4 regions of the Streptomyces sp. MMS24-W38 genome follow, and region 1 is predicted to be linked to each of the others. Evidence: riboswitches for the same ligand, from Rfam matches in the RefSeq annotation. Region 1 holds a riboswitch; each other region holds the start of a gene.
The links. Region 1 has a riboswitch for cyclic di-AMP ahead of AC6F7H_RS27345 (LysM peptidoglycan-binding domain-containing M23 family metallopeptidase). Riboswitches for the same ligand answer to the same signal wherever they lie in the genome.
Positions count from the first base shown of each region.

Region 2: it holds a riboswitch for cyclic di-AMP, as region 1 does, so the genes downstream of both, AC6F7H_RS14370 (M23 family metallopeptidase) here and AC6F7H_RS27345 (LysM peptidoglycan-binding domain-containing M23 family metallopeptidase) in region 1, are expected to answer to the same signal.
Region 3: it holds a riboswitch for cyclic di-AMP, as region 1 does, so the genes downstream of both, AC6F7H_RS16910 (transglycosylase family protein) here and AC6F7H_RS27345 (LysM peptidoglycan-binding domain-containing M23 family metallopeptidase) in region 1, are expected to answer to the same signal.
Region 4: it holds a riboswitch for cyclic di-AMP, as region 1 does, so the genes downstream of both, AC6F7H_RS04515 (M23 family metallopeptidase) here and AC6F7H_RS27345 (LysM peptidoglycan-binding domain-containing M23 family metallopeptidase) in region 1, are expected to answer to the same signal.

Region 1 is NZ_JCBCPP010000001.1:6,233,829-6,239,134, reverse strand. It holds gene AC6F7H_RS27360 (sensor histidine kinase) at 1-115, opposite strand, end outside; gene AC6F7H_RS27355 (MBL fold metallo-hydrolase) at 665-1,900, opposite strand; gene AC6F7H_RS27350 (SGNH/GDSL hydrolase family protein) at 2,098-2,883, opposite strand; gene AC6F7H_RS27345 (LysM peptidoglycan-binding domain-containing M23 family metallopeptidase) at 3,119-4,048, opposite strand; cyclic di-AMP (ydaO/yuaA leader) riboswitch at 4,051-4,215, opposite strand; gene AC6F7H_RS27340 (tyrosine-protein phosphatase) at 4,678-5,306, shown strand, end outside.
Region 2 is NZ_JCBCPP010000001.1:3,408,161-3,413,466, forward strand. It holds gene AC6F7H_RS14360 (dihydrofolate reductase family protein) at 1-738, shown strand, start outside; tRNA gene AC6F7H_RS14365 (tRNA-Met) at 813-886, shown strand; cyclic di-AMP (ydaO/yuaA leader) riboswitch at 1,214-1,371, shown strand; gene AC6F7H_RS14370 (M23 family metallopeptidase) at 1,383-2,417, shown strand; gene AC6F7H_RS14375 (PrsW family intramembrane metalloprotease) at 2,482-3,822, opposite strand; gene trmB (tRNA (guanosine(46)-N7)-methyltransferase TrmB) at 3,914-4,771, opposite strand; gene lhgD (L-2-hydroxyglutarate dehydrogenase) at 4,809-5,306, opposite strand, start outside.
Region 3 is NZ_JCBCPP010000001.1:3,926,230-3,931,535, reverse strand. It holds gene AC6F7H_RS16930 (Ppx/GppA phosphatase family protein) at 1-324, opposite strand, end outside; gene AC6F7H_RS16925 (DUF501 domain-containing protein) at 321-872, opposite strand; gene AC6F7H_RS16920 (FtsB family cell division protein) at 1,021-1,497, opposite strand; gene eno (phosphopyruvate hydratase) at 1,596-2,879, opposite strand; gene AC6F7H_RS16910 (transglycosylase family protein) at 3,238-3,984, opposite strand; cyclic di-AMP (ydaO/yuaA leader) riboswitch at 3,989-4,156, opposite strand; gene AC6F7H_RS16905 (transglycosylase family protein) at 4,362-5,306, opposite strand, start outside.
Region 4 is NZ_JCBCPP010000001.1:1,269,264-1,274,569, forward strand. It holds gene AC6F7H_RS04505 (bifunctional acetate--CoA ligase family protein/GNAT family N-acetyltransferase) at 1-1,298, opposite strand, end outside; gene AC6F7H_RS04510 (HPr family phosphocarrier protein) at 1,473-1,754, shown strand; gene AC6F7H_RS04515 (M23 family metallopeptidase) at 1,950-2,723, opposite strand; cyclic di-AMP (ydaO/yuaA leader) riboswitch at 2,736-2,902, opposite strand; gene AC6F7H_RS04520 (M16 family metallopeptidase) at 3,110-4,513, opposite strand; gene AC6F7H_RS04525 (M16 family metallopeptidase) at 4,510-5,306, opposite strand, start outside.

The sequences.
Region 1 (5,306 bases):
GCTGGGGCCGTATCTGCGTCTCGGGGAGGACGGGGGCGGTCCGGGAGGGCGGGCGTCCATGCCGTCCGCCCTCCCGCCGGTCCGTGCGGGAGGCCGGAGCGCGGGAGCCGGGCATCGGTGTCCTCGAACTGGTACTGGTCCGTCGGTTCCGGGTGCCGGTCGCGCCCGAGACGTCGGCCGGGCCCGGCCGGCGGTACTCCTCGCCCCGTCGGCTCCCTCGTCCGTCTGCTGCCTGCACGTACCGGTCCCCGCTCCCTGATCCGATCCGGTGAACATGGCCCCGGGGCGCGATGCGCCCGACCGACACTCACCGTAGTCACCACCGCATCACGTGCGGTGGTCAGTTGACAAACTTGCCCGGACAGCGTCCCGCTCTGGTATGAGGCGTCGTACGACAGACCGATAAACTCGTCAGGGAGTCACTCGAAAACGGTCACAGATCGATCCGACCTGGTCAGAAGTGGTCACGGGTACAGACCGAGGGCCGGGGAGCTCACGGCTCCCCGGCCCTCGCCCTTCCGGCGTCCACTCACCCGGGACCGCCTCGACGGCCGCGGTCTCTCCGGCACGGCGTCTCCAGGGGTCCTTCACACCCGAGGGAGGCCCACAGAATTCTCACTCTCCGTAGCAAAGCAGGCCATGACTCCTGGGCTCCTGACCCATGTCACTCCTCTCCCACCAGGTCCAGGTCCTCCTGGGAGGAAGCGGAGGGCCCCGTGACGGGGGCGGGCAGCGGCCACTTGTGGTTCGGGACGTGCCCCACCTCCCGCCACCACGTCTTCGTCGGCAGCTCTCCCGCGGGCTCGAACGGCAGGCCCGGGACGGGGAAGGCGGCGGGCTGACCGACCGCGTCGGCGGCCACCATCGTCCACTCGCCGGGCTCCGCCCAGGGATGCGGCGCCAGGTTGAAGGTGCCCCAGTGGATCGGCAGGAAGACACCGTCCGGGCGGCCTCTTTGCAGGTCCAGATGGGCCTGGATGCCCTCGGCCGGGTTCATGTGGATCTCGGGCCAGGAGCCGGGTCCCGGAACCGGGTCCAGTCGGCCCTTGGGCCAGAAGTCCGAGTACGCGCCGATCTGGATCATCGTCGCGTCGAACGGGCCGTGGTCGGCGCCGATGTCCTTGAAACCGTCGAAGTAGCCGGTGTCGCCGCTGTGGTACACGCGGTGCTCCGCACCTGCCACGACCCAGGAGGCCCACAGGGTGTGCTGGGTGTTGCGCAGTCCCCGGCCGCAGAAATGGCGGGCCGGGGTGGCCGTGAGGGTGAGTCCGCCGACCCGCGTCGCCTCGTACCAGTCCAGTTCACGCAGCCGGTCGGCGGACACGCCCCAGTGCTCCAGATGGGCACCCACTCCGAGCGGCACGGCGAACAGCGTGTCCGTGCCGGCCAGCGCCTCGACGGTGGGCAGGTCCAGGTGGTCGTAGTGGTCGTGCGAGATCACCACGACGTCGACCGGGCCGAGCGCGGCCAGCGGCAGGGGCACCGGGTGCAGCCGCCGGGGCCCGACGAAGGGGAAAGGGGAGCAGCGCTCGCCCCACACGGGGTCGAACAGGACCCGCTGACCGTCTATCTCCGTGAGGACGCTGGAGTGGCCCATCCAGGTGAGGCGCAGCCCGGTGGCCGGCTGCCGGGCCAGGTCGGCGAGGGTGGTGGAGTGCACCGGTACGGTGCCGCGCGGCGCACGGCTGTACCGGGTCTCCTTGTCGAAGTAGGTCTTCGCCAGGTCTCGGGCCGAGCCCTCGGACCGGGGCCGGGTGGGGCCCCCGGGGTTCTGGAACACCCCGTCCCGGTAGTGCGGGGATCTGCGGATGCGCTCCATGCGCTCCCCACTCGGGTCCGCGCCGAAGGCCGCGGGCCGTAGCGCACGGAGCCCGGAGCTCTGGGAACGGAAACCGGCCACGATGCCTCCCAGCGGAGTCGGTCAGACATCCCATTATGTGCGGACAGGCCGGTACCGCGGTGTCGGACGGGACAGAACCGGCCGCACGGGGCGATGGGCCGGCCGGGCTCCGGCCCCTCGCGGGGGCGGGGTGCGGGCGCCCGCTCCCGCGCCCCGCTCCCAGGCCTGCTGCCCGCCGCCTCCGTCCCCGTCCGGCGTTACGCCACCGAGGCGATCCGCACCTTGATGTCGTCCGGGGACAGCGTCCCCTTCGCCGTCACGTGGTCCCCCGACGATTCCCCGCGCAGCCGGCGCCCTATCCACGGCACCAGGTACTCGCGCGCCCAGTGGACGTCGTCCCGCCGGACGTCGAGGTTGCCGCGCGGCGGCAGCGGGGGCCAGGGCTGCTCCGGGTCGGCCGGGACGTCCAGGCCGAGGGTCTGGCCCGCGCGGAGCGCCACGCGCGTGTGCCCCTCGGGCGACAGGTGGAGCCGGTCCGCGTCCCAGGCCCTGCGGTCCTGGACGCTCCTCAGGGACCACAGGTCGAGCACCGGGCAGCCGTACCGGTCGGCGACGGCCCGCACGTGCCCGTTGTAGGTGGCGATCTTGCCGCGCAGATGCTTGAGCAGGGGCACGCCCCGGGTGTCGAACCCCGTGGTCACCAGAACCGTGCCGGAGACCGCCGTCAGCGCGGCCACAGCCCGCTCGAAACGCTCGGCCACCTCGTCGGGGTCGGTACCGGGGCGGAGGATGTCGTTGCCGCCCGCGCAGAAGGAGACCAGCGCGGGAGCCAGTTCGACGGCCCGCGGAACCTGGTCGGCCATGATCTGGTCGAGCAGTTTTCCGCGCACCGCGAGATTCGTGTACTGGAAGTCGCCTTCGGGACGACGGTCGGCGAGAAGTACGGCGAACCGGTCGGCCCAGCCGACGAACGCCCCGTCCGGGCCGGGGTCGCCGACGCCCTCGGTGAAGCTGTCCCCCACCGCCACGTACGACCCGATCACTGATGTGCTGTCACTCTTCGAATCGTCTGCCACGAGGGGACATGATTCCCTTTCGAATGTGACCTACGCGACCGTAGGAAGGGGTTGACGCGCGGTGAGATAAGCCACTCCCGAAGCATCGCCCCATTCCGGAATAGCCCCGTCGGCAAGAACGTTGAGGGGCGAAGCACGCCGAAGGCCGGACCCCGGGATCGGGGTCCGGCCTTCGGCGTGCTTCAGGCGGGTCTCGCGGGGGTCAGGCGATGGAGACGCCCTTCGAGCCGAGGTAGGCGACCGGGTCCACGTCCGAGCCGTAGTTCGGCGTGGTGCGGATCTCGAAGTGCAGGTGCGGGCCGGTCGAGTTGCCGGTGGACCCCGAGAGGCCGACCTGCTGGCCGCCGCTCACGGCCTGGCCGGCCGAGACGGACAGCGAGGACAGGTGGGCGTACTGGGCGTAGTGGCCGTCCGCGAGCTTGATGACGACCTGGTTGCCGTACGCACCGGCCCAGCCCGCGGAGACGACGGTGCCCGGGCCGACGGCCTTCAGGGAGGTGCCGGTCGGAATGGCGAAGTCGACACCGGTGTGGTAGCCGCTGGACCACATGCTGCCGGCCACCTTGTAGGCGGTGCCGAGGCCGCCACCGGGCACCGGCGAGCTGTAACCGGGGGTGTTCGCGGCCTGGTTGGCGGTCGTGGCGCCGGAGGAGGCCTTCGGCGCGGAGGACGGAACGGGCGAAGAGGGCAGCCCCAGGGAGCCGGAAGGACCAGAAGAGGGCGACTTCTTCGGAGTGCTCGTCGCGGCCTTGCCGTCGACCGAGAGCTTCAGGCCGGGGTGGATGAGCGACGGGTCGTCACCCACGGCCTCCCGGTTGTCGGCGTAGAGCTGCTTCCAGCCGCCGTCGACGTTCTCGGACTCGGCGATCTTCGCCAGGTAGTCGCCACCCTTCACGACGTACGTGCGGGCGTCGCCGTTCTTGCCGCTGTCGACCTTCTCGTCGTCAGCCTTCTTGTCGGCGACGGAGAACGTCTGGACGGCCTTTTCCGGGGCCGCCTGCGCAGGGGCGGCGCTCGCGCCGGTGGCACCGAGAAGCGGCAGGGCGAGCGCGGCGCCACCAGTGCCGGCGACGGCGATGGCGCGGGTGAAACGCAGAGCGCGGGGACGGCGGTGCTTACCCTTTGCGGGCATGACGAATTCCTCTCCGGCGCCTACGAGGTGAGCTGTCGGGTTCGGACTGGAGCTGCCCGGCCGCGTCGAGACGCGACTTAACCCCGAGCCTGTTCCGGAGACCGGAACAGGCAGTGGTACCTGTGGGTCCCCCGCTCCTGCCGTACACGGGTCAGTGTGTGCGGGCTCCGGGCGGCGGCAGGATTAGGCGTCCGTCCGGATCGATGGCGAACGTAGGCGACCACGACGCAAAGGGACAAGCGCGATGTTTCGAATGAAGGCCCTTTTCCGTGATCCATTTACCTGAATTCCGTCACCCGGAGTCGTCCCGGATTTTTCGCGCGCCTGAATTCCCTTGCGAAACACCGGAATTACGTGAGCATGACGACAACACATCGTCACCGGTATGACGATGCTCACCACGCCCTCCCCATATCTCTCTTTATTTGGGCACATTGCATCCAAACGCCCTAAACGGACAAAATGCATTCAATTACCCGATCGGGGGCGATCTGCTCCGGCTGCACGGCGGGCTCGGAACGCCCGTGTCGGCTGATCCGTGGACAACTCATTGCCCCTGACAGGCATGTCGTATCGTCGAGTGACACCCGCCGGCGCCTCCCCGTCGGCGGCGAGAGGGAGGGGCCCCCGTGACGCAGCACATCCCGTCGACCGAACCCGAGCTGACCGGAGTGCGGAACTTCCGCGACGTGGGCGGACTGCCGACCGTGGACGGCCGCCGGGTACGGCACGGCGTGCTGTTCCGCAGCGGTCACCTCGCCCACGCCACCGCCTCGGACACCGACTTCCTGTCCTCCCTGGGACTGCACACCGTCTTCGACTTCCGCAACGCGGCCGACCAGAAGCTGGACGGCCACGACATCGAACTGCCCGGCGTACGCAATGTGAACCTGCCGCTGAGCGACCCGGCCGACGGCGCCCAGTTCTGGAGGATGGTCCGCGACGGCGACCTGGAGCAGCTGCGCTCGATCCTCGCCGACGGCAAGGGGGCGGGCCGGATGATCGCCTCGTACCGCGTGATCGTCAAGGAACGCACCGCCGAGCACTCCCAGGTGCTGCGCTCGCTCGCCGAGGACAGCGTCCCCGCGCTGATGCACTGCGCGGCGGGCAAGGACCGCGCGGGCCTGTCGGTGGCGGTGACGCTGCTCGCCCTGGGCGTGGAACGGGACGCGATCTTCGACGACTACCTCAAGTCCAACGCCAAGCACCGCCGCTACAAGGTGCGTCGCAGCGGTAGCTCCGCCTCGGCCTACTCCCC
Region 2 (5,306 bases), 2.8 Mb from region 1:
CTCGACTGGCGGCGGCTCCTCACGCACCTGTACGACGTGTACGGCGTCCGGCGGCTCATGGTGGAGGGCGGCGGCCTGATCCACACCCAGCTCCTCACCCAGGGCCTCGCCGACGAGCTCCAGTTGGTCCTCGCCCCGCTCTTCGTCGGCGACCCGGAGGCCGCCCGCCTCTTCGGCCCCGGTGCCTACCAGGGCGGCCGGCTGCGGCTGCTGGAGACCCGCCCGGTCGGCGACGTCGTCCTCATGCGCTACGAGCCCACCGCCCCCGGCGCCGGCCCGCTCCCCGTCGCCGCCGACCACCACTGGCTGGCCCTCGCCTGCGAACTGGCGGCTCAGTGCCCGCCGTCGGAGACGGCCTTCAGCGTGGGCGCGGTGGTGGTCGCGGCCGACGGCACCGAGCTGGCCCGCGGCCACTCCCGGGAGGGCGGCGACCCGGTGGTGCACGCGGAGGAGGCCGCCCTCGCCAAGGCCGACCCCACGGATCCGCGGCTCGCGACCGCCACCGTGTACTCCAGTCTGGAACCCTGCGCGCGCCGCGCCTCGCGTCCGGCGCCCTGTGCGCGGCTGATCCTGGACGCGGGGGTACGGCGGGTGGTCACCGCCTGGCGGGAGCCGGACACCTTCGTGACGGACGCCGACGGCAGCGGAGTGCTGACCGCCGGGGGCGCCCGGGTCGTCGTGCTGCCCGAGCACGAGAAGGCCGCCACGGCGCCGAACGGCCATCTGATCGGCCGGTGACGCGACGGCGGCGACGGCGACGAAAAGGAGTGTGCGGAGTGTCCCCCGCATGCCGTATGCTGGTGACACAACGACGCGGGGTGGAGCAGCTCGGTAGCTCGCTGGGCTCATAACCCAGAGGTCGCAGGTTCAAATCCTGTCCCCGCTACTGAAGGCCGAGGGCCGGAATCCGAAAGGGTTCCGGCCCTCGGTCGTTCTTGGCTTCCGTCCCGCCGTCCCGGCTTGTCGTCCCACCCTCCGCACCGTTGTGACGCCGGGTGATCGGGTCGCCGCGCTGCGCATAACAACTGATAAACCGTCAGTTTCAGTGTGACGCGCGAGGCAGAGCCAACTCGCCCGTTTTTGCCCGATCATGGCGCTTAAGTCCGTGCGGAAATCGTTAACGATCAAGAGGAACGGCTTGGAATCCGACCCCTACCTCTATTAACGTTCGATAACGCAGCGCGGTCGTCCCAGCCGTCACACGAGTCGGCTCCGTGCGCACGCGCCGAATCCCGCAAGGGAACCGGGGAACCAACATCTTGGGGTGAATCGCGTGGATGCCTCCGTGGAGACACGGAGGGTATACGCGCGTAGGAGACCTTCCTGCTCCGAACCCGTCAGCTAACCCGGTAGGCGAGAAGGAAGGAAAGGAGTACGCCCACGTGGCGTCGAACCGGCCTGCTCCCGAGGCCCCCTTCATGCCGGACCAGTACGACGGCGACACCTTCGTCTACGGCGACGTCCGCCCCGACGAGGGCCCCTTCCAGGAGTGGAACCCCACCGAGGAGTCCGTCCGCCCCGTGCGCGGTCGGCACCGCGTCGGCAAGCAGCGCGGCGGAGGCCTCGCCCGCAGCTCCACGGTCCTGGGCGTCGGTGTCATAGCCGCCGTCGCCGGTGGCGGCATGGCCAGCGCCCAGACCGGCAAGCCGCCGGTCTCGATCTCGATGCCGGACCTTCCCTCTGTCGGTTCCCTCATCTCCGACGAGGAAACCCCCGAGGGCTCCGCCACCGCGCTCAGCGACATCGGTGTGGTCGCCGACGAGGCCACCGAGCAGGGCGCCTCCGACGCCGGCGAGGCGCTGCACGCCCGGATCATGGCCCAGGTCGAGCAGCAGCAGAGCCAGGCCGAGGACAAGGCCGCCGCCGAGGCCGCCGCCGCCGCGGAGAAGGAGGCCAAGGAGAAGGCCGCCGCCGCGAAGAAGGAGGCGGAGGAGAAGGCCGCCGAGGCGAAGCGGAAGGCGGAGGAGGAGGCCAAGAAGAAGGCCGAGGCCGAGCGCCTCGCCGAGCTGGCCCGGCAGTACGCGCTGCCCACCTCCTCGTACACCGTCTCCTCGACCTTCGGTCAGGCCGGCGCCTACTGGTCCTCCGGCCAGCACACCGGCCTGGACTTCGCCGCCCCCACGGGCACGCTGATCAAGGCGGTCCACACCGGCACGATCACCTCCGCCGGCTGGGACGGCTCCTACGGCTACAAGACCGTGCTGACGCTCGACGACGGCACCGAGATCTGGTACGCCCACCAGTCCTCCATCAGCGTCAGCGTCGGCCAGCAGGTCAACACCGGCGACGTGATCGGCCGCGTCGGCTCCACCGGCAACTCCACCGGCGCCCACCTCCACCTGGAGGTCCACACCGCCGGCTCCGCCTCGGGCATCGACCCGATGGCCTGGCTCCAGTCGAAGGGCCTCACCGTCTGAGACGACCACAGCCCCGGCAGTCCTGACGACGACCCCCCGACGTCAGGGCTGCCGGTCAGGCGTTTCAGGGGTGGTACGGGTACGCGTACGGGTTCGGCCGGTACGCGGAATGCCCGAGGTACGCGGGGTGCGGGGCATACGCGAGGCTCGTCGCGCCGTGCACGCCGTGCACGCCGTGCACGCCGTACACCGGCCAGGGCGGCACGGGCGGCGCGGTGGCGCGGGCCGCGTGCTCCAGGGCCGGGCGGGCCGCGTCGCGGCGGCGCCACAGTTCCCGCAGCAGCTCCCCCTCCCGTGCGGCGAAGCCCGTGCCCACGCGGCCGCGGCGTGCCCGGTGCCGCAGGAACGCCAGGGACGTGGCGTACGCCTCGTACCGCGCCACCGTCCGTGCCGCCGCCCGGCCCCCGTGCCGGCGCGCGTACCGCCGGGCGATGCGCCGGGCCCGCATCGAGCCGAGCACGAACGGCTGGGCCGGGGTCAGCCAGCCGGCGGCGACGTACACGGGCAGTTCCGTGCGCACGGTCCGCAGCTCGCGCTGCCGCGTCCACACCACCAGCCAGGTCAGCAGGCCGAACGACGGCACCATGAACGCCCCGTACACGGCGAAGAAGCCGTACTCGCCGAGGACCGAGGAGCCGTTCCACAGCGCGTGCATGCCCATCGCGAGCAGCAGACCGCCCAGGGGCGACAGGACGCGCCCCGGGCGCCGGCGTTCGGTGGCGAGCGCGGAGATGCCGAAGCCGATGCCGGTGAGCACGGTGAAGAGCGGATGCGCGAACGGCGACATGACGACGCGGACGAAGAAGGTCGCCGCGGTGACGGAGGCGACACCACTGCCGCCGGTGAGCTGGTCGGTGCCGAAGGCGTTGCCCAGGTAGAGGATGTTCTCGGTGAAGGCGAAGCCGGTGGCGGTGATCCCGGCCACCACCACGCCGTCGAGGATTCCGGTGAAGTCGCGTCTGCGGAAGAGGAAGACCAGCAGGACGGCGGCGGCCTTCGCCGACTCCTCCACGACGGGGGCTATGACGGTCGCGCCGAGGGTGTCGGCGCGGGACGGGTCCGCCGTCTCCGTCGCTATCCACTGGGTGGCGAAGCTGTTGGCGACGATCGCCATCAGCGCGGCGGCGCAGGCGCCCCACGCGAAGGAGAAGACGAGGTTGCGCCAGGGGGCCGGTGCGACGCGGTCCAGCCAGCGAAAGGCGGCTATGAGTAGCGGCACCGGGAGGACGGCGAGGCCGAGACCGACCAGGAAGCCCTCTGTGCCGGTCTGCTCGCGGACCAGACCCAGGATGACCAGGCCGGAGAGCGCGAGGAGGACGATCAGTGCTCCGTAGCGCACCCAGGGCCGCTGCCACCAGTGCACGTGCCGCGGGGCCCGCCGGGGCGGCCCGGCGGGGTGCGCCACCGGGCTGGGCTGCGGCGGGTACGGACGGCTGGTGTCCACGGCATTGACCCTAACGAGGGAAGGGCGCTGCCCGCAGGTACGCCGGGTGGGCTCAGGGGCCGGCGGGGGGCTGCCCGGCGGGTCGGCCACCGGGTCGGTCGTCGTGCGGTACGCGACGGAAGAGCAGGTCGTTCACCACATGGCCCTTCTCCAGCCCCTGCCCCTCGAAACGGGTCAGCGGGCGGAACTCCGGACGCGGTGCGAAACCGCCGTCCGCCAGGGTGTTCTCGAAGGCGGGATGCGCGGTCAGCACCTCGAGCATCTGCTGGGCGTACGGCTCCCAGTCGGTCGCGCAGTGCACGACCGCGCCCGGTGCCAGACGGGTCGCGGCGAGGGCGAGGAAGTCGGGCTGGATCAGCCGGCGCTTGTGGTGCCGCTTCTTGGGCCAGGGGTCGGGGAAGAAGACGCGCAGCCCGCTCAGGGAGTCGGGGGTGAGCATCTCGCGGAGCAGGATGATCGCGTCGCCGTTGCCGACGCGCACGTTGTCCAGGCCGTGCTGGTCGGCGAGGTTGAGCAGATGGCCCTGGCCGGGTGTGTGGACGTCCACGGCGAGGACGTTGGTGCCGGGGTCGGCGGCGGCCATGCGCACGGTGGCCTCACCCATGCCGAAGCCGATCTCGAGGACGACGGGGCGGTCGTTGCCGAAGAAGTCGGCGAGGTCGAGTCGGCGTCCGTCGACGTCGAAGCCCCACCGGTGCCACAGCCGCTGCAGCGCGTCCGCCTGCCCGGCGGTGACCCGGCTCCGGCGCGGCTGGAAACTCCGGATCCGCCGCTCGAAGTGCGACCCGGCGGGATCGGCCTTCGGCCCGTCGGGGAAGCGGGGCTCCCCCCTCTCCCGGGTACGGCGGATCGACACACCGGGCGCGTGCTCGGTGTGCGGGGCTGCGGGGGTGTTCAAGGAGTCAGACACAGTGCTCTCGATTTTACGGCGGCCCGCACGGCGGCCCTCACGGTGACTTCGCGGTCGCGTCGGCGCTCCGCCGTGTCGGGTCGGCCAGGGTGGCCAGCGCTCGGCGGGCGATCTCCCGGCCGATGGGCAGGGACGCCGTCGCGGCGGGGGAGGGGGCGTTGAACACGTGGATCGCGCGGGGGGTCTCCCGGATCAGGAAGTCGTCGGCCAGGCTGCCGTCCCGCAGGACGGCCTGCGCCCGCACGCCGGCCGGGGCGGGGATCAGGTCGGCCTCCCGGACCGCGGGCAGGAGCCGGCGGACCGCCTCGGTGAAGGCCCGCCGGGACAGCGAGCGGTGCAGTTCACCCGTGCCGTGCCGCCAGTGGCGGCGGACCAGGTGCCGGGAGCCCGGCCAGGCCAGGGTGGCGGCCAGCTCGCGCGGGCGGACCGTGCGCCAGTCGTAGCCCTCGCGGGCCAGCGCCGGTACGGCGTTGGGGCCGACGTGGACGCCGCCGTCGACGCCGCGGGTGAGGTGGACGCCGAGGAACGGGAACGC
Region 3 (5,306 bases), 2.3 Mb from region 1:
CTCCACCCCCAGGATGTCCAGCACCCCGCGCACGAACACGTCCCGGTTCCCGGCGTCGCGCGAGGCGGAGGTGGCCACGAAGCGCAGACGCTTCGCACCGTGCTTCTCGATGATCTCCGCGTACTCGCGGCAGGCGGCGAACGTCCGCTCCAGCGCCTCGGGGGCGAGCCGGCCCGTGCGGTCGACGTCCTGGCCGAGCCGGACGATCGTCATGCGCCGGTCCAGGTCGGTCAGTTCACCGGTCGCCGGGTCGGCGTCGGCCACCAGGAGCCGGATGGAGTTCGTACCGCAGTCGATGGCGGCCACCCGGGACCCCGCGCTCACTGCGTGTCCTCCTTCGGGTCGGCCGGCGCGTCGCCGGGCAGGGTCACGCACGGGCCCTTGCGCCACCACTGGGGCAGCATCGCGAGCGCCTCGTCGCCCAGCGGGTTGACGCCGGGGCCGGCGGCCAGCGAGTGGGCGACCAGGACGTGCAGGCACTTCACCCGGTCCGGCATTCCGCCGGCGCTCGGGAAGTTCTTCAGTTCCTCGATCTCGTCACGGCGCCGGATGTAGTCCTCGTGCGCCGCGCGGTAGGCGGCCGCCAGCTCCGGGTCCGCCGCCAGCCGCTCCGTCATCTCCTTCATCACGCCGTTCGCCTCCAGCGTGCCGATCGCGGAGTTCGCCTTCGGGCACGTCAGGTAGTACAGCGTCGGGAAGGGGGTGCCGTCGGGCAGCCTGGGTGCGGTCTCGACGACGTCGGGCTGTCCGCAGGGACAGCGGTGCGCGATGGCGCGCAGCCCGCGCGGGGGCCGCCCGAGCTGCTGCTTGAAGGCCTCGACGTCCGCGTCGGTCGGCTCGGTGCGCGGGGTCGGGGGCGGGAGGGTGTCCATACGTGTCTTCCTGCGGGTCTCTGTACGGGGCGTGCGGCCTTTTCCGCACTCCTGAAGGGCTTCAGGGGGCCCAGCGGGCTCCGGAAAGGGTTCCGGGAGGTGGTGGCCCGGAACGACGGCTGAGGGTAGTAAGGCTAAACCCGGGGGCTCACCGCGCGGCGGCGTCGGACTTGTCGACCCCGTCCCAGACGTTCGCGTACCAGGGGCGGTCGGCCGCTCCGAGGTCGGTGCGCGACTTCTCGGCCGTGCCCGGGTCGATCACGATGTAGCCGGTCTCGCCGGGCATGACGTGGTGCAGCCGCTCGCGGGCCTGCTGCTCGGCGTAGGCGTCGTCCTGCCAGCGCGCCTTGAGGTCGCGCAGCTGCTCGACCCGTCGGCGGGCCTCGTCCTGCTCCTGCTGGAGGTCGGCGACCTCGGCGCGCTGGGACACGTACTGCCGCATGGGGTAGGCCAGCGCCACGATCAGCGAGCAGACCACCAGGGCGAGCAGCGCGGCCCGGCCGGTCAGCCGGGAGCGGCGGGCCTGGCGTCTGGTCTGCGAGCGGTAGACCCGGGCCGCGGTCTGCTCACCGATCAGCCGGATCCTGGTCGCGGTGGAGAAGCGGTCCCGGTCCTTCACGGCCATGTCCCCGTCTCCCGTTCACATTTCATACGCGCGTACGTCCCCGGACACGGTACGGGACCGTGTCCGGGGACGTACGGACGACTGGCGGAGCCGCGTCGTCAGGCGTTGCGGAACCGCGGGAAGGCGCTGCGGCCCGCGTACACCGCGGCGTCGTCGAGGATCTCCTCGATGCGCAGCAGCTGGTTGTACTTGGCCACGCGCTCGGAGCGGGCCGGGGCGCCGGTCTTGATCTGGCCGCAGTTGGTGGCGACGGCCAGGTCGGCGATGGTGACGTCCTCGGTCTCGCCGGAGCGGTGCGACATCATGCACTTGAAGCCGTTGCGCTGGGCCAGCTCGACGGCGTCCAGGGTCTCGGTCAGCGAGCCGATCTGGTTCACCTTCACCAGCAGCGCGTTGGCGGCGCCGTCCTCGATGCCGCGGGCCAGGCGCTCCGGGTTGGTGACGAACAGGTCGTCGCCGACGATCTGGACCTTGTCGCCGAGCTTGTCCGTGAGGGCCTTCCAGCCGGCCCAGTCGTCCTCGAACAGCGGGTCCTCGATGGAGACGAGCGGGTAGTCCGCGACGAGCCCCTCGTAGTACTCCGTCATCTCGGCGGCGGAGCGCTCCTTGCCCTCGAAGAGGTACGAGCCGTCCTTGTAGAACTCGGAGGCGGCGACGTCGAGCGCGAGGGCGATCTGCTCGCCCGGGGCGTAACCGGCTTCCTTGATGGCCTCGAGGATGAGGTCGAGGGCCTCGCGGTTGGAGCCGAGGTTCGGGGCGAAGCCGCCCTCGTCACCGAGGCCGGTGGACAGGCCGCGGCTCTTCAGCACCTTCTTCAGGGTGTGGTAGACCTCGGTGCCCCAGCGCAGGGCCTCGGAGAAGGACTCCGCGCCGATCGGGGCGATCATGAACTCCTGGATGTCCACATTGGAGTCCGCGTGCGAGCCGCCGTTGAGGATGTTCATCATCGGCACCGGCAGCAGGTGCGCGTTGGGTCCGCCCAGGTAGCGGAAGAGGGGCAGGTCGCTGGCCTCGGAGGCGGCGTGGGCGACGGCCAGGGAGACACCGAGGATGGCGTTGGCGCCGAGGGAGCCCTTGTTGTCGGTGGCGTCCAGGTCGAACATCGCCTGGTCGATCAGGCGCTGCTCGGTGGCGTCGTAGCCGACGAGCTCCGGGCCGATCTGCTCGATGACGGCCAGGACGGCCTTCTCCACTCCCTTGCCCTGGTAACGGTCGGGGTCGCCGTCACGGAGTTCGATGGCCTCGAAGGCGCCGGTGGAGGCGCCGGACGGGACGGCGGCACGACCCGTGCTGCCGTCGTCGAGGCCGACCTCGACCTCGACGGTGGGGTTGCCTCGGGAGTCCAGGATTTCCCGGGCTACGACGACGTCGATGGACGGCACGAGCATCTCCTTCATGGATGTGACGTGGATCAGCCGGGCCGCGGGGGCCCTGCGGGACGAGCCTATCCGGCTCCGGCCGATCGGCCATCCGGTCGGCCGCCCCTCGGGCGGAACCGAGAGTAAATTGTTTCCGAACGGAACAAAGACGGGCCCGGAAACCCGGACCACCCTCGCGCCCTCCGGTCGGCCCCGAGCGCCGAACACCGGAAAGATCCCGCCATGTACGGAAAAGCCCCGCCCCGGTGCGTACGGGGAACACGCACCGGGGCGGGGAAGCCCCCGCGTGGGGACGGGGGAGGCCCCGCGGGGACGGGGAGGGGCTCCGTGGGGACGGAGCCCCGAGCCTGCGGCCGCCGCCTTACTTCAGGTGCAGCTGCTGGCCCGGGTAGATGAGGTCGGCGTCCTCGACGATGTCGCCGTTCAGCTCGAACAGCTTGTTCCAGCCGCCCTTGACACCGTGCTCCCCGGCGATCGAGCTGAGGGTGTCGCCCTTGACGACCTTGTACTCGCCGTCGCCCTTCTCGACCTTCTCGCCGGTCGGGGTGGTGACGGTCTTCTGCTCGGCGACCGGACGCTCGTCGGAGCGGGAGGCCTTCTGCTCGGTGGAGCGCTCGGGGGCGGAGCCGGTGTTCTGCTCCTGGGTGTTCTGCTTCTGGGTGTTCTGCTGAGTGCTCTGCGAGGAACCGCTGTTCTGGTTGCCGGTGCCCCCGGTCGAGCCGCCGCCGGTGTAGGCGGCGTTGGACAGGCCCTTGCCGCAGACCGGCCAGGCGCCCTTGCCCTGGCCCGCGAGGACCTTCTCGGCTATCTCGATCTGCTGGGCCTTGCCGGCCCGGTCGGCGGTGGCGGCGTACTGCGTGCCGCCGTAGCCGGCCCAGGTGGAGGCGGAGAACTGCAGACCGCCGTAGTAGCCGTTGCCGGTGTTGATGGACCAGTTGCCGCCGGACTCGCACTGGGCGACGGTGTCCCACTCGGAGGCGGTGGCGGCGGAAGCGTTGCCGGCCGCCATCAGCGGGGCGGCGACGGCGGCACCGGTGACGCCGGCGACGGCGATGACCCGGGTGGCCTTGGACGGACGACGGTGCTTGCCCTTGCCGGAAAACAGCATGGAAGGATCCCCTCACCGACGCCTACGAGGTGAGCTGTCGGGTTCGGGCCGGTTGAGTTGCCCGGCCGCGTCCCTCACGGGACGCGACTTCACCCCTAGCCGATCCGGCGTCAATCACCGGACACGGCGCCTACCTTGGTTCCCCCGCTCCTGCCTACGGCGCATGACGCGACGACTGTTCCCGTGCTGCCACTGGCAGGATTCGGCGTGGCGGCAGCCGGGGCCCGCGGTGGCGAGCGGTCCTGACGGTAGACACGCGCCCTGCGGATAATCAAAGACGATCAGGGCTTCTGAGACCTATCTCTCATCGCCTTTATAACGGACATTCAGCGCGAAATGTGACCTCAACTGCCGTCACCGCCGCACCTTTTCGGATGTCAGCCTTCGTCCGATCCGAACCCGAACGCAAGCGTCTGACCGGGAAGGATGAGGCCGGAACCCGCCGCACCCGCACCCTCGCCGCCCCCGCCGTACTGGGCGAGCCATCCACCGCCGAGCGCAAGGGAGTCGACGGCGGCCGAGGAGCCGCTTCCGTCGTCCACGGGGACCCTGTCGGCCGGGGACGAGACGTCGAGGCCGCGCGAGAAGCCGAGGCCGCCGCGCGAGGCGTGCCGGCCGGAGGCTCCGGACTCACGGTCCTCGCGCACCTCCTCCTCGGCGCTGACGCCGCGGTGGCGACCGGTGGGGGCCTCACTCGCGGACGCGTCCGAAGAACCCGCCTTCTGCCCCGATTTGTCCGAGTCGCCCCCCTTGGCGGAGGCCGAGGCCGAGGCGGAGGGGGAAGCGGAAGCGGAGGGAGAAGTGCCGGGTTCGACGTCCGAACCATCGGACTTGGACGTTTCGCCCGCCTTCTCCCCCTTGGCACCCTCAACAACCTTGTCGCCCTTGTCGCCCTTGTTGTCACTGTTGTCCGACGAGGCCCCGGAGGACTGCGACGGCGACGGAGTGGCGGAGCTTTCGGTGCCGGACGAGTCGTAAGACGAGCCGCCGTCCACGCCGGTGTCGATGACGGACTTGCCCGAATCGGTGTTCAGGCCCGACAGCAGGCCGCAGGCCTGCCACGCGCCGACCCCCTGGTCGGCGAGGATCTTCTCGGCCACGGCTATCTGCTGGCCGCGGCTGGCCTGGTCGGCGCTGGACGCGTAGTCGAGGCCGCCGTACTTCTCCCAGTCCTCCTGGGTCAACTGCAGGCCGCCGTAGTAGCCGTTGCCGGAGTTCTGACTCCATGAGCCACCGGACTCGCACTCCGCGACCCTGTTCCAGGTCGAGCCCTCGGCCGCACTGGCGCCGCTGGCCCCGAGAAGCGGAATCGCGATGGCTGA
Region 4 (5,306 bases), 5.0 Mb from region 1:
TGCATGACGTCGTTGCCGGAGACGTCGGCGCGGTTGCCGGACGAGACGAAGGTGGACACGCCCGTGACGCCGGTGACGCCTCCGCCGCGCCGGTGCAGCCGCGACAGCAGGGCGATGCCGATGGCTCCGGACTGGGCGAACAGGCCGATGCGGCCGGGGCGCGGCATCTCGGGCGCGAGCGAGGCGTTCAGCCGCACGTCCGGGGATGTGTTGATGACCCCGAACGCGTTCGGCCCGATGATCCGCATGCCGTACGTACGCGCCTGCCGGACGAGGGCGCGCTGGCGCTCACGGCCCTCGGCGCCCGCTTCGGCGTATCCGGCGGACGTCACGACGAGCCCCCGCACCCCGTGTTCGCCGCACTCGGCGACGACCTCGGGGACCTGCTCGGCGGGTACCGCGACGACGGCGAGGTCGACCTGCCCGTCGATGTCCCGCACCGAACGGTGGGCGGGCACCCTCGCGCCCCCGTCGCTCCCATCGGGGCTGCCGAGTTCCTTCTGCTCCGGCGGGAAGGCCTTGTTCACGGCGTACAGGCGGCCGGTGAATCCGCCGTCCCGGATGTTGTCGAGGAGGCTGCGGCCCACGCCGCCGGGCCCGCGGCCGACGCCTATGACGGCGACCGAGCCGGGAGTGAGCAGACGCCGCACGGAACGGGCCTCGGCACGCTGTTCGCGCGCCTGCTGCACGGCCAGCGAACGGTCGGTGGGTTCGAGGTCGAGCTCCAGGCGGACCACACCGTCCTCGAAGCTGCGCTTCTGGGTGTACCCGGCGTCCGTGAACACCTTGATCATCTTGCTGTTGGCGGGCAGCACCTCGGCGGCGAACCGGCGGATGCCGCGCTCGCGTGCGACGGCGGCGATGTGTTCGAGGAGGGCGGAGGCGATGCCCCGGCCCTGGTGGGCGTCCTGCACCAGGAAGGCGACCTCGGCCTCGTCGGAGACCGCAGGGACGGGCGCTCCGGCGGGCGACGGGTGGGAGGCGGCGGGTGTTCCGTCGGGGCCGATCCGGTCATAGCGTACGGTGGCGATGAACTCGCCGCCCACGGTGGCCGCCAGTCCCACCCGGTCCACGAAGTCGTGGTGTGTGAACCGGTGCACGTCCTTGGCGGACAGGCGAGGGTAGGGCGCGAAGAAGCGGTAGTACTTCGACTCGTCCGACACCTGCTCGTAGAAGCTGACCAGGCGCTCGGCGTCGTCAACGGTGATGGGCCGCACGCGCGCGGTGCCGCCGTCGCGCAGCACCACGTCGGCCTCCCAGTGGGCGGGATACTCATGCCGGTCCGACGAGATCTGCATGGGCCCCAGAGTACGGCTCGCGTACGACAACGGCGCGAGGCAGTCTGTGGGTGCACGAGCCGGACCGAGGCCGCGGTCCGGTGTCGCCGGGAGCGGGAACGAGTGCCGCTCCCGGCGTGGTTCCCGATATGGGAAACTGGTCTAGACAACCTGAACACCGAAGGGCAGCAACACATGGCTGAGCGCCGCGTCAACGTCGGCTGGGCCGAGGGCCTTCACGCCCGTCCCGCCTCCATCTTCGTCCGAGCCGCCACGGCCGCAGGCGTCCCGGTGACGATCGCCAAGGCTGACGGCACCCCCGTCAACGCGGCCTCCATGCTGGCCGTCCTGGGCCTGGGCGCCCAGGGCGGCGAGGAGATCGTCCTCGCTTCCGACGCCGAGGGCGCCGACGCCGCCCTGGACCGTCTGGCGAAGCTGGTCTCCGAGGGTCTCGAGGAGCTCCCCGAGACCGTCTGACAGGTTCTCCGGCTTCTCCGGCAGCGAGTGGAGCCGCGTCGCCCTTCCCGGGCGGCGCGGCTCCGTCCTTTCGGGAAGGACGCCGCCGTGGACATCCGGCCGCTCGGCACGCGGAGAGCCCCGGCTCGGGAGCCGAGCCGGGCGTCAGGGTTCGCGGCTCGGGCCAGAGGCGCCTCGGGTCAGAAGCACCTCGGGTCAGAGGTTCACGCCGTGCGCGCGGAGGTAGGCGACCGGGTCGATGTCGGAGCCGTACTCGGCGCTCGTACGGGCCTCGAAGTGCAGATGCGCGCCGGTGACGTTGCCGGTGGCGCCGGAGACGCCGATCCGCTGCCCCGGGGTGACCTGCTGTCCCGCCGAGACGGCGACGGACAACAGGTGGCCGTACTGGGTGTAGGTGCCGTCGTGCATCTTGATGACGACCTGGTTGCCGTAGGCGCCGCCCCAGCCGGCCTCCACGACGGTGCCCGCGCCGACCGAGAGCACGGGGGTGCCGCTCGCGGCGTGGAAGTCGACACCGGTGTGGCTGCCTGAAGACCAGACGGCGCCGCCGGACAGGTAACCGGTCGAGACGTAGGAACCCGCGATCGGGGACACGAAGGTGTTGAGGCGCTTGCGCTCGGCCTCCCGCGCGGCACGCTCCTCGGCTTCGCGGGCCTCCTCGGCCTCCTCTGCCGCCCTCTCCCGTGCGGCCTCCTCCGCGGCCTCGCGCGCGGCGGCCCGGGCCGCTTCCCGCGCGGCCTCGTGCTGGGCGGCCGCCTGGGCGTCGACCCGGGCGGCGACTTCCTCGCCCATGGCGATGACGGGGGTCAGGCCGGTCTGCTGCGCGGCGGGACCGGCGGCGGACGCCGGGGCCGCGAGGGAGCCGACCACGCCGGTGGTGGTGAGGGCCGCGACGCCCGCCGCCCTGGCGGTGCCGCGGTGCATGCGGCCGGGACGACGGTGCTTCCCGGTGGCGCGTGTGAACGCCATGCAGTGGGTGGTCCTTTCCTTCCCTCTCGCCTACCGGGTTAGCTGAAGGGTTCGGAGCAGGAAGGTCTCCTACGGGCCCCTCGCGACAGGCGCGGGCGTCCGATTCACCCCAGGGACTGCACGGCTGGGTCCCCGGCTCCCCTGGCTCGCGCCGTGCGGGGACTCGGCGATGGCTGTCCGGTGCCGCGGGTGCGGCGCACTGCCCGACGAACAGCCCGGATGACGCTAAGCGGGGCGTCTTCCCATCCCCAAACGGATCCCGCCTTCTGTAGCGCATCCCACAGGGCAGACAGGACCTCTCCACCCCAATTCGGGCATAGGCGGGCCCTGGTGACTTTCGTGCCACCAGGGCCCGCACGCGCGTGCGCTCCGCTTGCGCGCGCCGGCTACTCGGCGGGCACGACCGTGACCTCGCCGATGCCGAGCGCCTCGACGGGCGCCTTGATCTGCGCCGCGTCGCCGACCAGCACGGTCACGAGGCGGTCCACCGGGAAGGCGTTCACCACGGCCGCGGTGGCCTCCACGGTGCCGGTGGTGGCGAGTCGGCGGTACAGCTCGGCCTGGTAGTCGTCGGCCAGGTGCTGCTCCACCTGGTCGGCCAGGGTGCCGGCGACGGCCGAGGCGGTCTCGTACTTGAGCGGCGCGACCCCCACCAGGTTCTGCACGGCGACGTCACGCTCGGCGTCCGTGAGGCCCTCCGCGGCGAGCGTGCGCAGCACCGTCCACAGGTCCTCGAGCGCGGGTCCGGTGTTCGGGGTGTCGACGGAGCCGCTGATGGCGAGCATGGCCGCGCCCGTGGCCCCTCCGGAGGAAGAAGGGGGCGCGGACCTCAGGACCTGGCCGAACGACCGTACGCCGTAGGTGTAGCCCTTCTCCTCGCGCAGGACGCGGTCCAGGCGGGAGGTGAGGGTGCCGCCGAGGCAGTAGGTGCCGAGCACCTGCGCGGGCCACACGCGGTCGTGCCGGTCCGCTCCGACCCGGCCGATCAGCAGCTGCGTCTGCACGGCGCCGGGGCGGTCCACGATCACGACCCGGCCGGTGTCGTCGGCGACGATCGGCGGAACGGGCCGCGGCTCGGCGGCCGATCCGGTCCAGGAGCCGAGGGTGTCACCGAGCAGCTCGTCCAGGTCGATGCCGGTGAGGTCACCGACGACCACCGCGGTGGCGGTCGCGGGACGGACGTGCTTCTCGTGGAAGGCGCGCACGGCCGACGAGTCGATGCCGGCCACCGTCTCCTCGGTGCCCTGCCGCGGGCGGGACATCCGCGAAGTCGCCGGGAACAGCTCCTTGGAGAGTTCCTTGGCGGCACGACGGGAGGGGTTGGCCAGCTCGTGCGGGATCTCGTCGAGACGGTTGCGGACGAGGCGTTCGACCTCGCTGTCGGCGAACGCGGGCGCCCTGAGGGCGTCGGCGAGCAGCCCGAGCCCCTTGGCGATCCGGGAGGCCGGCACCTCGAGGCTCAGGCGCACGCCGGGGTGGTCGGCGTAGGCGTCCAGGGTGGCGCCGCAGCGCTCCAGTTCGGCCGCGAACTCCTCGGCGGAGTGCTTGTCGGTGCCCTCGGAGAACGCCCTCGCCATGATCGTGGCGACCCCGTCGAGACCGTCGGGCTCGGCCTCCAGGGGCGCGTCGAGCAGCACCTCGACCGCGACGATCTGCTGGCCGGGACGGTGGCAGCGCAGGACGGTCAGACCGTTGCCGAGCGTGGTGCGCTCGGGGGCCGGGAAGGCCCAGGGCTTGGCCTCGCCCGCCTGCGGCTGGGGGTGGAAGTCCATCGTGGCAAGCTCGGTCACTTCGCCGTCTCCTCGTTCTCGTCGGTGCCGGCGGCCGCGGCTTCTTCGGTTCCGGAGGCCGCTGCTTCTTCGGACTCCCCTGCCTCGGGGGCGACGGGCTCGTAGACGAGCACCGCGCGGTTGTCCGGGCGCAGGCGGGCCTCGGCGACCTCCCGGACGTCCTCGGCGGTCACGTCGAGGATGCGCCCGACGGCGGTGAGGGCGAGCTGCGGGTCGCCGAACAGGACGGCGTACCGGCACAGTTCGTCGGCCCGGCCGGCGACGGTGCTGAGCCGGTCCAGCCACTCGCGCTCCAACTGGGCCTGGGCGCGCTCCATCTCCTCGGCCGTGGGGCCCTCCTCGGCGAACCGGGTGAGCTCCTCGTCGATCGCCGCCTCGATGACCGGCACCTCCACATCGCCGGACGCCTTCACGTCCAGCCAGCCCAGGGAGGGCGCCCCGGCCAGCCGGAGCAGGCCGAATCCGGCCGCCACGGCCGTACGGTCCCGGCGCACCAGCCGGTTGTAGAGCCGGGAGGACTCGCCGCCGCCGAGGACGGTGAGCGCCAGGTCCGCGGCGTCGCTCGCGCGCGTGCCGTCCTCGGGCAGCCGGTAGGCGGCCATCAGCGCACGCGCGGGGACCTCCTCCTCGACGAGCTCACGCAGCTCCTCGCCGATGACCTCGGGCAGCGAGCCGTCGCGGGGCTCGGGCTTGCCGTCGTGCGAGGGGATGGAGCCGAAGTACTTCTCGATCCAGGCGAGCGTCTGCTCCGGGTCGATGTCACCGACGACGGAGAGCACGGCGTTGTTCGGCG